2 regions of the Paenibacillus sp. FSL H8-0175 genome follow, and region 1 is predicted to be linked to the other one. Evidence: a T-box and tRNA genes for the amino acid it is inferred to sense, from the RefSeq annotation. Region 1 holds a T-box; the other holds one or more tRNA genes.
The links. The T-box of region 1 lies ahead of trpS (tryptophan--tRNA ligase). A T-box ahead of a tRNA ligase gene usually reads a tRNA of that ligase, here a tRNA-Trp.
Positions count from the first base shown of each region.

Region 2: it encodes a tRNA-Trp, which carries the amino acid that the T-box ahead of trpS (tryptophan--tRNA ligase) is inferred to sense. The anticodon was not compared.

Region 1 covers NZ_CP150299.1:2,990,298-2,995,717, reverse strand. Annotated here, with positions in the region: gene MHH46_RS13075 (DUF4179 domain-containing protein) at 1-120, opposite strand, end outside; gene MHH46_RS13070 (sigma-70 family RNA polymerase sigma factor) at 113-649, opposite strand; gene MHH46_RS13065 (helix-turn-helix domain-containing protein) at 874-1,257, shown strand; gene MHH46_RS13060 (hypothetical protein) at 1,408-1,833, opposite strand; T-box leader at 2,031-2,313, shown strand; gene trpS (tryptophan--tRNA ligase) at 2,416-3,411, shown strand; gene MHH46_RS13050 (aminopeptidase) at 3,481-4,713, opposite strand; gene MHH46_RS13045 (hypothetical protein) at 4,818-5,276, opposite strand; gene MHH46_RS13040 (hypothetical protein) at 5,380-5,420, opposite strand, start outside.
Region 2 covers NZ_CP150299.1:6,211,256-6,216,675, reverse strand. Annotated here, with positions in the region: rRNA gene MHH46_RS27545 (23S ribosomal RNA) at 1-682, shown strand, start outside; tRNA gene MHH46_RS27540 (tRNA-Asn) at 743-818, shown strand; tRNA gene MHH46_RS27535 (tRNA-Ser) at 822-914, shown strand; tRNA gene MHH46_RS27530 (tRNA-Glu) at 933-1,007, shown strand; tRNA gene MHH46_RS27525 (tRNA-Val) at 1,063-1,138, shown strand; tRNA gene MHH46_RS27520 (tRNA-Met) at 1,156-1,232, shown strand; tRNA gene MHH46_RS27515 (tRNA-Asp) at 1,258-1,335, shown strand; tRNA gene MHH46_RS27510 (tRNA-Phe) at 1,346-1,421, shown strand; tRNA gene MHH46_RS27505 (tRNA-Thr) at 1,450-1,525, shown strand; tRNA gene MHH46_RS27500 (tRNA-Tyr) at 1,531-1,616, shown strand; tRNA gene MHH46_RS27495 (tRNA-Trp) at 1,623-1,696, shown strand; tRNA gene MHH46_RS27490 (tRNA-His) at 1,720-1,795, shown strand; tRNA gene MHH46_RS27485 (tRNA-His) at 1,839-1,914, shown strand; tRNA gene MHH46_RS27480 (tRNA-Gln) at 1,934-2,008, shown strand; tRNA gene MHH46_RS27475 (tRNA-Gly) at 2,015-2,089, shown strand; tRNA gene MHH46_RS27470 (tRNA-Cys) at 2,099-2,172, shown strand; tRNA gene MHH46_RS27465 (tRNA-Leu) at 2,187-2,265, shown strand; gene MHH46_RS27460 (AraC family transcriptional regulator) at 2,402-3,157, opposite strand; gene MHH46_RS27455 (BMP family ABC transporter substrate-binding protein) at 3,485-4,624, shown strand; gene MHH46_RS27450 (ABC transporter ATP-binding protein) at 4,742-5,420, shown strand, end outside.

The sequences.
Region 1 (5,420 bases):
CTTGCCTAATTCCAAACCTGCTTGGATCGCATAGATCTGAGCGGCTGCATTCTCTATTTTTTGTTCTTGTGGGATACGTTCGGCATCGCTTAACATGGCAAGCTCCTCTTGACTACTCATTGTTCCATTCACCCCGATTCTTTATGATGGTTCGCAACTGCTTCAGCCCCTTATGCTGCCAAGTCTTAACCGTCCCCTCGGGTTTATTCATAATGTTAGCGATCTCAGTCAAGGTCATATCGTTGTAGTATTTTAGCAGCAGCACATGGCGATACTTGGGCTTAACCTGCTCGAGTGCCCACAGCATTTCCATCCGATGATGGCCAATGTGTGTGACCTGTTCTCCTATTCTTTCATCTACCAGCGGCATGGAACGTTTTCTCCGTCTTTGTTCATCTATACAGACATAAATTAGAATTCGAATAATCCATGATTTGAATGCTTTGGGGTCCTTTAAAGTTTTTCTTTTAATCCAAGCCCGGCAAGTCATTTCCTGCATCGCTTCTAGCGCATCGTTTCGGTTACGCAAGTAACTATAAGCAATACTGTACAATTGTTCTCTATGTACCAATATCGAATCGTAAAAATCTGTCTCGCTCCGAGTATCAAGAATCGTTACTTTTTTCATTTCTGCATTAGTCATCGTCATGTCCTTCCTTAGCCTCCTCTCTTCAACCTTTCATAGATTAAGACGGGGGAGGTATAGAAACGGTTTTTATTTCGTTTTGCTTTTTTTGCTCAAAGCTCTTTAAATTATAGCATTCTATAAAAATTGAACGAAAAATGTTATGATGAGTTAAATTGGACATAATTAATAGTACGCACTCAAAAGTGCCATAGGTGCTAAAAAGTACCCATACCTTGGAGGTTATCATGACAACAACATCTACAACAACTGTCAAGAAAAAATACAATATTTCTGTTGAAGCCACACTAGAGGTCATCGGAGGGAAATGGAAATGCGTAATTCTATGTCATTTAACTCATGGCAAAAAACGCACCTCCGAGTTAAAACAGTTGATGCCCGGCATTACTCAAAAAATGTTAACCCAGCAGCTACGCGAGCTTGAGGCAGATGGAATCATCAACCGAATTGTTTATAATCAGGTTCCACCAAAAGTAGAATACGAGCTTAGTGAATATGGGGATAGTTTAAGCGATATTTTGACTGCATTATGTAATTGGGGAGAACAACATATCATTAAACAATACGGCGATAAATACGCTGTTTTAGAGGATAACATCTTAAATAAATAAACCGCTATATCAAGGTAATGGTTGGAGATTTATGCTGTGAGAGTTGTACTTCAATTATATGCCCACGAAAAAAGGACAGCTGAATCAGATCGATTCAACTGTCCAAAGCTTTGATTCACCCGTCCCTTAAATGGCGCACAGGAACATAACTTAAATTACGCCCTCTCCTCCAATAGCAGTTGCTGTGAATGATATGGGTCCAAATAGATTAATAGGCAAGTTGCTATCATTCTGAATTACCAATTCATAGTTGTGGACTCCAATATAAGCACCATCGACCCACTGAGCACTTAATTGAATATCAGTAATTGTAGTAAAACGATAAAAGGATCTATAAATATCGACTCCAGCTCGTCGGATGATAACAAGAAATTGGCTATTAGCAAGTGCAGTAAGACTAAAACTTCCATTTAACTCGACTCTACTGGAGAAAGAAGCCGGATTAGCCGGACTAATATTTACTTGCGCTGTAGCTAAACCCGCTCCAGCTCCAGGAATCCCTGCAACCGTTATAGCAGTAGTAAACGGATCTAACGGGATTTTTGCCTGTGACCCATAACTTATTATTGTCGCCATTTATCATCACTCCATTTCAAGGTTATAGAGTAGTATATTGTGAATCCACAATGATAGATTGGACTTAATTCCTGATGATTATATACATTTAAGGTATACTTTGCTAGATCATATAAACCTAGATACCTCGTCAATCACCATACGATTTCTACTCATTGACAACACCCCTGTTCAGAATTACAATAATTCACATATCATGAACAACGATGACAAAGGGTAAGTAGACAGACGAACATGGTCTTCAGAGAGCCGGTGGTAGGTGCGAACCGGTGACCAGCGTATGCTCGAATGGCCTTTATAGTTGTTTTTCCGAACTATCTTAATGGATGCAGTAGGGAAAACCGGGGTTCCCGCCGTTATCAAGGGACCTGTATCGAGAATAAATTCAACCTCTCCGTACAGGTAAGAGAAGATCGAAAGCCAAGAATCGTAAGGTGACACGATCATTTAAGGTGGTACCACGACAACTTCGTCCTTATTGGATGAGGTTTTTTTGTCATTTAAAGGAGGTGATGGCCATGGATGATGGCTGGTGGTGGCGACTCGAGTGTAACCAAATGCTAAATAACAGGAGGAATTTATATGATGAACGAACGTGTCTTAACTGGAGATCGAGTGACTGGAAAGCTTCACCTTGGCCATTACGCCGGCAGCTTGCAGACCCGAGTAGCCCTTCAGGAGCAATATGAAACTTTTGTGTTTTTAGCGGATATTCAAGCCCTAACGACCCATTTTGATCGTCCACAGCTGCTGGGTCAACATCTGCATGAGATCACACTGGACTATTTATCTGCGGGTATAAATCCGGAGAAAACAACTATATTTATTCAATCGATGATCCCTGAAATCGCAGAGCTGACCATCTTGTTCTCTATGTTTGTTACTGTGAATTCTTTACGGCATAATCCCACGATTAAAGCCGAATCGAAAAATTCGAGCTTAGATGAATTGTATTACGGTTTTCTTGGTTATCCAGTTAGTCAGACTGCTGACATAACATTTTGTAAAGCAACGATAATTCCTGTAGGGGAAGACCAACTCCCTCATCTGGAATTAACCCGTAAAATCGTCCGCAGATTCAACGAGCTGTACAGCCCGATACTGGTGGAACCCAAAGCGCTGATCAGTGAGACTCCGAGGCTTGTGGGTACGGATGGCAACGCTAAAATGAGTAAAAGCCTTGGCAATGCCATCGAGCTGGACTCCACTAAGGAAGAGATTATCTTTAAGATACGAAAAGCCACAACCGATCCAGCGCGTGTGCATAAAAATGATCCTGGACATCCAGATATCTGTCCTATTTTTGCTTATCATGGTGCTTTTCGCTCAGCGGGGGTAACCGAAATTCGTGAAGGCTGCGAGCGGGGTACCATGGGTTGTTCTGCTTGCAAACAGTTGATTTCGACAGCACTAGATCTGCTTATAGAACCGATGCGAGAGCGTCGTTCCTATTATGCTACTAAGCCGAAGCTTGTGCAGGAAATCTTAATCTCTGGAACACAGCATGCCCGCAGCATTGCTCAAGAAACGATGACCGAAGTACGTGAGGCTATGTGTCTTAACTATTTTTCAATCTAAAAATGACCAGTATAGGCACTCAAAAAAAGCCGGAATCTCATTGGAAGAGATCCGGCTTTTTTCTTCTCCTTACAACACCCAGTTTCCCTTACGGAATACGGGTTCAATCGTGCCGTCCGCCAGCTCTCCGTCAATATCCAGCTCTGCTGAACCGATCATAAAATCGACATGAGTTAAGCTGACATTAGCTCCTCTAGCGACAAGCTCTTCGTTCGTAAGCTTTGTGCCGCCTTCAATATTTACAGGATAAGCACTTCCTAGCGCGAAATGGCAGGAGGCATTCTCATCAATCCCTGTATTGTAAAAAATGCGGTTCAAGCGAGAGATTGGAGAATCATGCTGCACTAAGGCTACTTCTCCTAGATAAGATGCACCTTCATCCGTTGCCAGCAGTGAGGTTAAATGTTCGCGTCCGGATTCAGCTTCATAAGCTACGACTTTCCCTTTTTCAAAAGTGAATGAAAGTCCTTCAACTAACCGTCCATTCAAATTAAGAGGGAGCGTGCTTCTAACTGTGCCATTAACGCCAGTACGATGGGGCATGGAATAAATCTCTTCCGTTGGCATATTAGCTACAAAATATACGCCTTTATCATTCTCACCGCCACCCCCGCGCCATAAATGGCCTTCCGGAAGCTCTACATGCAGATCCGTTCCCGGAGCACGGTAATGCAAGCTTTTATAACGTTTAGCGTTCATTCTGTCCTGACTTTCTTTCAACTGACCAATATGCTCTCTCCAAGCAGCTACCGGATCATTGCTGCCCACACGATTCATCTGGAATACAGCTTCCCACATCGCCTCTACCCGCTCTTCTTCAGGAAGATCGGCAAAAACCTTGTTCGCCCAAGCACGTGTTGGCGCTTTGACCAGAGACCAGCTGATTTTGCTGTTCCGAGTATATTTGGAGTAGTTCTTGCGAGCAACAGCCGCTGCTTTAACTGCTCTAGATACCTTAGAAGAATCAATGCCATTAAACAGTTCAGGATCAGGTACTTTAATATGTAAGATGGCACCATTCTCTTCCGCGAATTTCTCCATCATCTCAGCCTGCCACTGTGGATAGTAATCGAAAGAATCCTCTGGGGCTTTTTCATAACGGATCCGTGTAGTTGCTTCATCGTCCCAGTCAACAATTACATATTTAGCTCCCGCTTCATAGGCTTTCGCTACAATCAAGCGAGTAAGTTCTGCGGTTTCTATCGGTGCATGTACCATAAGGACTTGTCCAGGCTGTACATTTACTCCTACTTTTACAACTAGGTTCGCATATTTCTCCAGCATTACTTCAAAATCTTTCATGAATTCTCTTCCTCCATCTCTAGGGTTGCTATAAGCACTCGGTCAGCTTCACTTCTTATTTTAACGCAAAACGAGGATAGTTGCGATTCGATTTAGATTCTCAGCTACTTCACTTCAGGTATTTCGCCTGTATAGACACCTAGATCATTCTTATGAATCTCTACAATGGACGTTCCGATCTGCTTGTTATTGTGGTAAGCCATCACTGTGATCTTGGTATCCTGAGGTTCATCTCTTTGCTTATTCTCCCCATCCATTGGACTCCAATAAATTTGATCTCCAGATTTGATTTTCAGCTCAAGACCTTTGTTATGCACCTTGTAGTCAAGGGGGTTCCATAACAATAAATTGCCGGATGTAGCCTGTATCTTAATAACATCCGCCCCTTCAGCAGTTATAAGTATAGGTAATCCTGGAGCACTACTATCAGTCACCCTGTATTCCGTTGTTGGGAACATAATATCCGGTTTCACCTCAAGTGATTGATTATTATGCCGCAAAATAAAGAAGAAAAAAAGTAAAATCGTTAAGCCCATGACGCCTCCGATGATTATTTTTTTCACTATTCAACCTCCCTTCCACCCTAATACTGTAACATATTTCCTTAATCTGGACAGTTATTAGCCAAATAAAGCGGCTCCCGCGAGGAACCGCTCACTTCAATCCCTATTTTTTATCCACCTGTAACAGTGTCACTGTCTTCAAAG
Region 2 (5,420 bases), 3.2 Mb from region 1:
TTATCGGGTACGGGGACCGTGTCAGGCGGGCAGTTTGACTGGGGCGGTCGCCTCCTAAAGAGTAACGGAGGCGTTCCAAGGTTCCCTCAGAATGGTTGGAAATCATTCGCAGAGTGCAAAGGCATAAGGGAGCTTGACTGCGAGACCTACAAGTCGAGCAGGGACGAAAGTCGGACTTAGTGATCCGGTGGTACCGCATGGAAGGGCCATCGCTCAACGGATAAAAGCTACCCTGGGGATAACAGGCTTATCTCCCCCAAGAGTCCACATCGACGGGGAGGTTTGGCACCTCGATGTCGGCTCATCGCATCCTGGGGCTGAAGTAGGTCCCAAGGGTTGGGCTGTTCGCCCATTAAAGCGGTACGCGAGCTGGGTTCAGAACGTCGTGAGACAGTTCGGTCCCTATCTGTCGTGGGCGCAGGAAATTTGAGAGGAGCTGTCCTTAGTACGAGAGGACCGGGATGGACGTACCGCTGGTGCACCAGTTGTTCCGCCAGGAGCATGGCTGGGTAGCTACGTACGGACGGGATAAGCGCTGAAAGCATCTAAGCGTGAAGCCCCCCTCAAGATGAGATTTCCCAATTAGTAAGACCCCTTGAAGACGACGAGGTAGATAGGTTGGAGGTGGAAGTGCAGCAATGCATGGAGCTGACCAATACTAATCGGTCGAGGGCTTATCCTATACTTAGAATGCAAATTCGTTTCGGATTCAGTTTTCAGGCATCAAGCCTGGTATGAATATTCCCTGATAGCTCAGTTGGTAGAGCACTCGACTGTTAATCGAGTTGTCACAGGTTCGAGTCCTGTTCGGGGAGCCATATGGAGAGGTGTCCGAGTTTGGCCGAAGGAGCACGATTGGAAATCGTGTAGGCGCCACAAGCGTCTCGAGGGTTCGAATCCCTCTCTCTCCGCCACAAATTTTTAATTAGTATGGCCCGTTGGTCAAGGGGTTAAGACACCTCCCTTTCACGGAGGTAACATGGGTTCGAATCCCATACGGGTCACCAAATTTTCACTTGATTTATCCTAGTGGACTTTGGTACAATAACAATTGTTGTTTATGGAGGCTTAGCTCAGCTGGGAGAGCATCTGCCTTACAAGCAGAGGGTCGGGGGTTCGATCCCCTCAGCCTCCACCATAACATTTTCTTACTGACGCGGGGTGGAGCAGCCCGGTAGCTCGTCGGGCTCATAACCCGAAGGCCGCAGGTTCAAATCCTGCCCCCGCAACCAATTAACTTAAGCAATTATATCTTTTGGAACCGTGGTGTAGTTGGCCTAACATGCCTGCCTGTCACGCAGGAGATCGCGGGTTCGAATCCCGTCGGTTCCGCCATTTTCATCATGGCTCGGTAGCTCAGTCGGTAGAGCAGAGGACTGAAAATCCTCGTGTCGGCGGTTCGATTCCGTCCCGAGCCACCATTTATCATCACAAAAGAATGAGTGCCATGCCGGTGTAGCTCAATTGGTAGAGCAACTGACTTGTAATCAGTAGGTTGGGGGTTCAAGTCCTCTCGCCGGCACCATCCTTGGAGGATTAGCGAAGTGGCCAAACGCATCAGACTGTAAATCTGCTCACGTGAGTGTTCGGTGGTTCGAATCCATCATCCTCCACCAGTTTTTAGGGGCATAGTTTAAAGGTAGAACAACGGTCTCCAAAACCGTTGGTGTGGGTTCAATTCCTGCTGCCCCTGCCAAGTTCTTTCTAAAGTTTAATATGGCGGCCGTGGCGAAGGGGTTAACGCACCGGATTGTGGTTCCGGCATTCGTGGGTTCGAGACCCATCGGCCGCCCCATTTACTTTAAAATGAATAATGGCAACAATATCAACTTAATATGGCGACTGTGGCGAAGGGGTTAACGCACCGGATTGTGGTTCCGGCATTCGTGGGTTCGAGACCCATCAGTCGCCCCATTTTATTTTAAAATGTTATTGGGGATTAGCCAAGCGGTAAGGCAACGGACTTTGACTCCGTCACTCATAGGTTCGAATCCTATATCCCCAGCCATTTTATGCGGACGTGGCTCAGCGGTAGAGCATCGCCTTGCCAAGGCGAGGGTCGCGGGTTCGATTCCCGTCGTCCGCTCCAAGTTTTCATGGCGCCATAGCCAAGTGGTAAGGCAAAGCTCTGCAAAAGCTTTATCCCCAGTTCAAATCTGGGTGGCGCCTCCATTTAGTTCATATGTGCCGGCGTGGCGGAATGGCAGACGCGCTCGACTCAAAATCGAGTGGGAAACCGTGGAGGTTCGAGTCCTCTCGCCGGTATCTTAAAAAGGTTTGTAAGAATGCTTTTATAAGCAATCTTACAAACCTTTTTTCTTTATGTCCTTGGGTTTACAGCAGTAAGCCGTTGAATAGAGAGTTTCTCTATTTCAACGGCTTTTTTTAATCTGATTAGTGATTAACCTGATTGATTATTAATGCGGAATGCTCGCGGGGTAAGACCTATTTCTCGTTTGAACATATTGCAGAATTGGGCATCGTTCACAAAACCTGCAGCAGCAGATACTTCAGAGATTTGCATCTGAGTATGACGTAATAGAGATTTTGCATAATCCAGGCGTTTTAACAGCAAATACCGCAGGGGTGAAGACCCGAAACGTTCTTTAAATAGATGGCGAAAACGATCGTAACTATATCCGGACATTTCTGATAGTGTTTCGACGGACAATTTATGGCGATAATGCTCATTCATATAATTAAGGACATATTGTACTCGATCTTCTGTTGGGGATTGATATCCAGAGGCACTAAGAAGCCTCATAAGATGGACGGTAATCTCGCTCATTTGTAGGTTTAGAAGCTCAGAGAATCCGTCTTGCTTGCGTGTAAACTCTGCTTTCATTCGCAGCAGGATTTGAAGAACGGTCTGATCTTTATCATCTTCATATACGCCGAGCAGATTACTCATATTAGGGTGTTCCGAGTGGAAGCCTACAAATAATACATTTGCATCCTCACGGTGGTGCTCGTCATGTTTATGATTGGGTGGCACAAGCGCGAAAGAAGAGGAGCGAAAATGGTAACTTCGTGGGCCAACATTGGTTGTCCCTACCCCCTGTAAATAATAGACTAGTTCGTAGCATTCATGCTGGTGTGGAGGGATATAAGTATTTAGCTCATGTGTGGCACTTACAATATATAGAACACGATCCATGATGATCCTCCAATACTTATGTTTTAGCCGAATCGTACAAAACTATGACCGAAATCATATAATTATTTTTAATAATATTTGTTATGATCGTATCAATAAATCCGAAAGTTCGCAACCTGACTGGCCATCTCGTTCGGAAATAAAGCGGATTATTAATAATAATGGTATTTTTATTGCTATTTTTGAGCCTAAACGTTAAGTTTATTACTTTTAATGATACTTTATTTGGAAAAAAGAGAATTTCCATTTGAACCGTGAATTATACAATGGGTGAAGATGGGATTCTGCGGATTACTAACCAACTAAAATTAGGGGTGGAATAGAGTAATGAATAAAAAAGTTCTTTCTTTGTTGTTATTAATGGTGATGGTTCTGGTCACAGCATGTGGGAATAACACGTCCAATAATGGTTCTTCAACGAATACTGGATCCAAAGCGGACGAAGGCGGAGAAACAGGTGCAGGGGATAAACTCAAGGTTGTATTGCTGATTCCGGGGACACTTGGGGATAAATCATTTTTTGATTCCGCTAATAACGGCTTGCAAAAGGTTAAGGATGAACTTGGTGCAGTAACAAAGGTTGTTGAAATGGGCGTTGATAAAACGAAATGGGAGCCTACATTTAACGATATCGCTTCCGAGGATTGGGATGTAATTATTTCTGGCGGTTCTGAAATTACAGAGATGTTTAATGCAACGGCAGAATTGTATCCAGACAAAAAATTCATTAATTATGATACCGACATCGATGAAGCACCAGATAACATGTACAACATGTCTTATGCGACAAATGAAGTATCTTTCTTGGCAGGTGCAGTAGCAGCATTAGCTACACAATCGGATATGCCGAATGCTACCCCTGAGAATGTGATTGGGTTTGTGGGCGGTATGGATATTCCGGGGATTAATGCTTTCTTGGTCGGTTACATTCAAGGTGCTCAGTACGTTGATCCTGATGTAAAAGTGGCTGTGTCGTACGCTGGTGATTTTGTTAACCCGGCAAAAGGTAAGGAGCTGTCTCTAATTCAATATAACTCCGGTGTGGATGTTATTTTTAACGTGGCTGGGGGTACAGGTCTTGGGATCTTTGACGCAGCTAAAGAGAAGAAAAAATATGCAATCGGTGTAGACTCCGATCAGGCAATGTTGATTAACGATACAGATAGTGAAAAAGCAAATCTAATCGTTACTTCATCTATTAAAAAGATTGATACGGCTATTCTAGGTGCAGTGAAGAGATCGCAAGAGGGTACGCTAGAAATGGGCAAACGTGATGTATTGAGCTTTGTAGATGATGGTGTAGGTATTGCTGAGAATGATATTTATAAAAATGTATTCCCGGCTGATCTTCAGGCCAAGGTTGAAGAAGTGAAGCAAAAGCTGATCAATAAAGAAATTAAAGTGGATAATGCGATGGGGATGGAAACCGCAGAGGTAGAAGCTATTCGTAACGCAGTTAAGCCTTAAGCTTTAAATCTTAAGATCAGTTCTATAGAGATAAACCTACAGTTGGAGATTCTTCTAGTCAGGGGAATTCCAGCTGTATATTTTTGCAGACCTCCAAGTTGAAAGGCGTTGAGACCTATGTACACAGCTCTGCTGGAAATGCGGGGAATTACCAAGGTATATCCCAATGGCGTCGTTGCAAATAAAGACGTGCATTTTTCTTTACGTGAGGGAGAAATACATGCGATTGCAGGTGAGAACGGTGCAGGTAAATCGACTTTAATGAAGATTATGTTCGGCATGGAAGAGCCAAGTGAAGGCGAGATCTATATCAAGGGTGAAAAAGTAAAGCTGCAATCCGCTCAGGACGCCATTGATAGAGGCATCGGCATGGTCCACCAGCATTTCATGTTGGTACCTTCTTTTACGGTGGCAGAGAATATGGTGCTAGGTATGGAGCCGCGCAGAGGAGTTGGCATTAATTATGCCGAGGCTGTGCGCATGACGGAAGAAACCGCAAGGAAATACAATCTGGCCGTGGATCCAAAGGCAAAAGTAGAGGATCTTACAGTTGGGATGAAGCAAAAGGTTGAGATTCTTAAGGCGCTGCTGCGTGGTGCGAAAATTCTGGTGCTTGATGAGCCAACTGCGGTGTTGACTCCACAGGAAACAGAGGAATTGTTCCGCGAGCTTAAGCAATTAAGGGAACAGGGCCATACGATAGTTTTTATTTCGCACAAATTAAAGGAAGTCAAAGCGATTTGCGACAGAATTACGATTATGCGCAGCGGCCGTAGTGAAGGTGTTTTTCAAACAC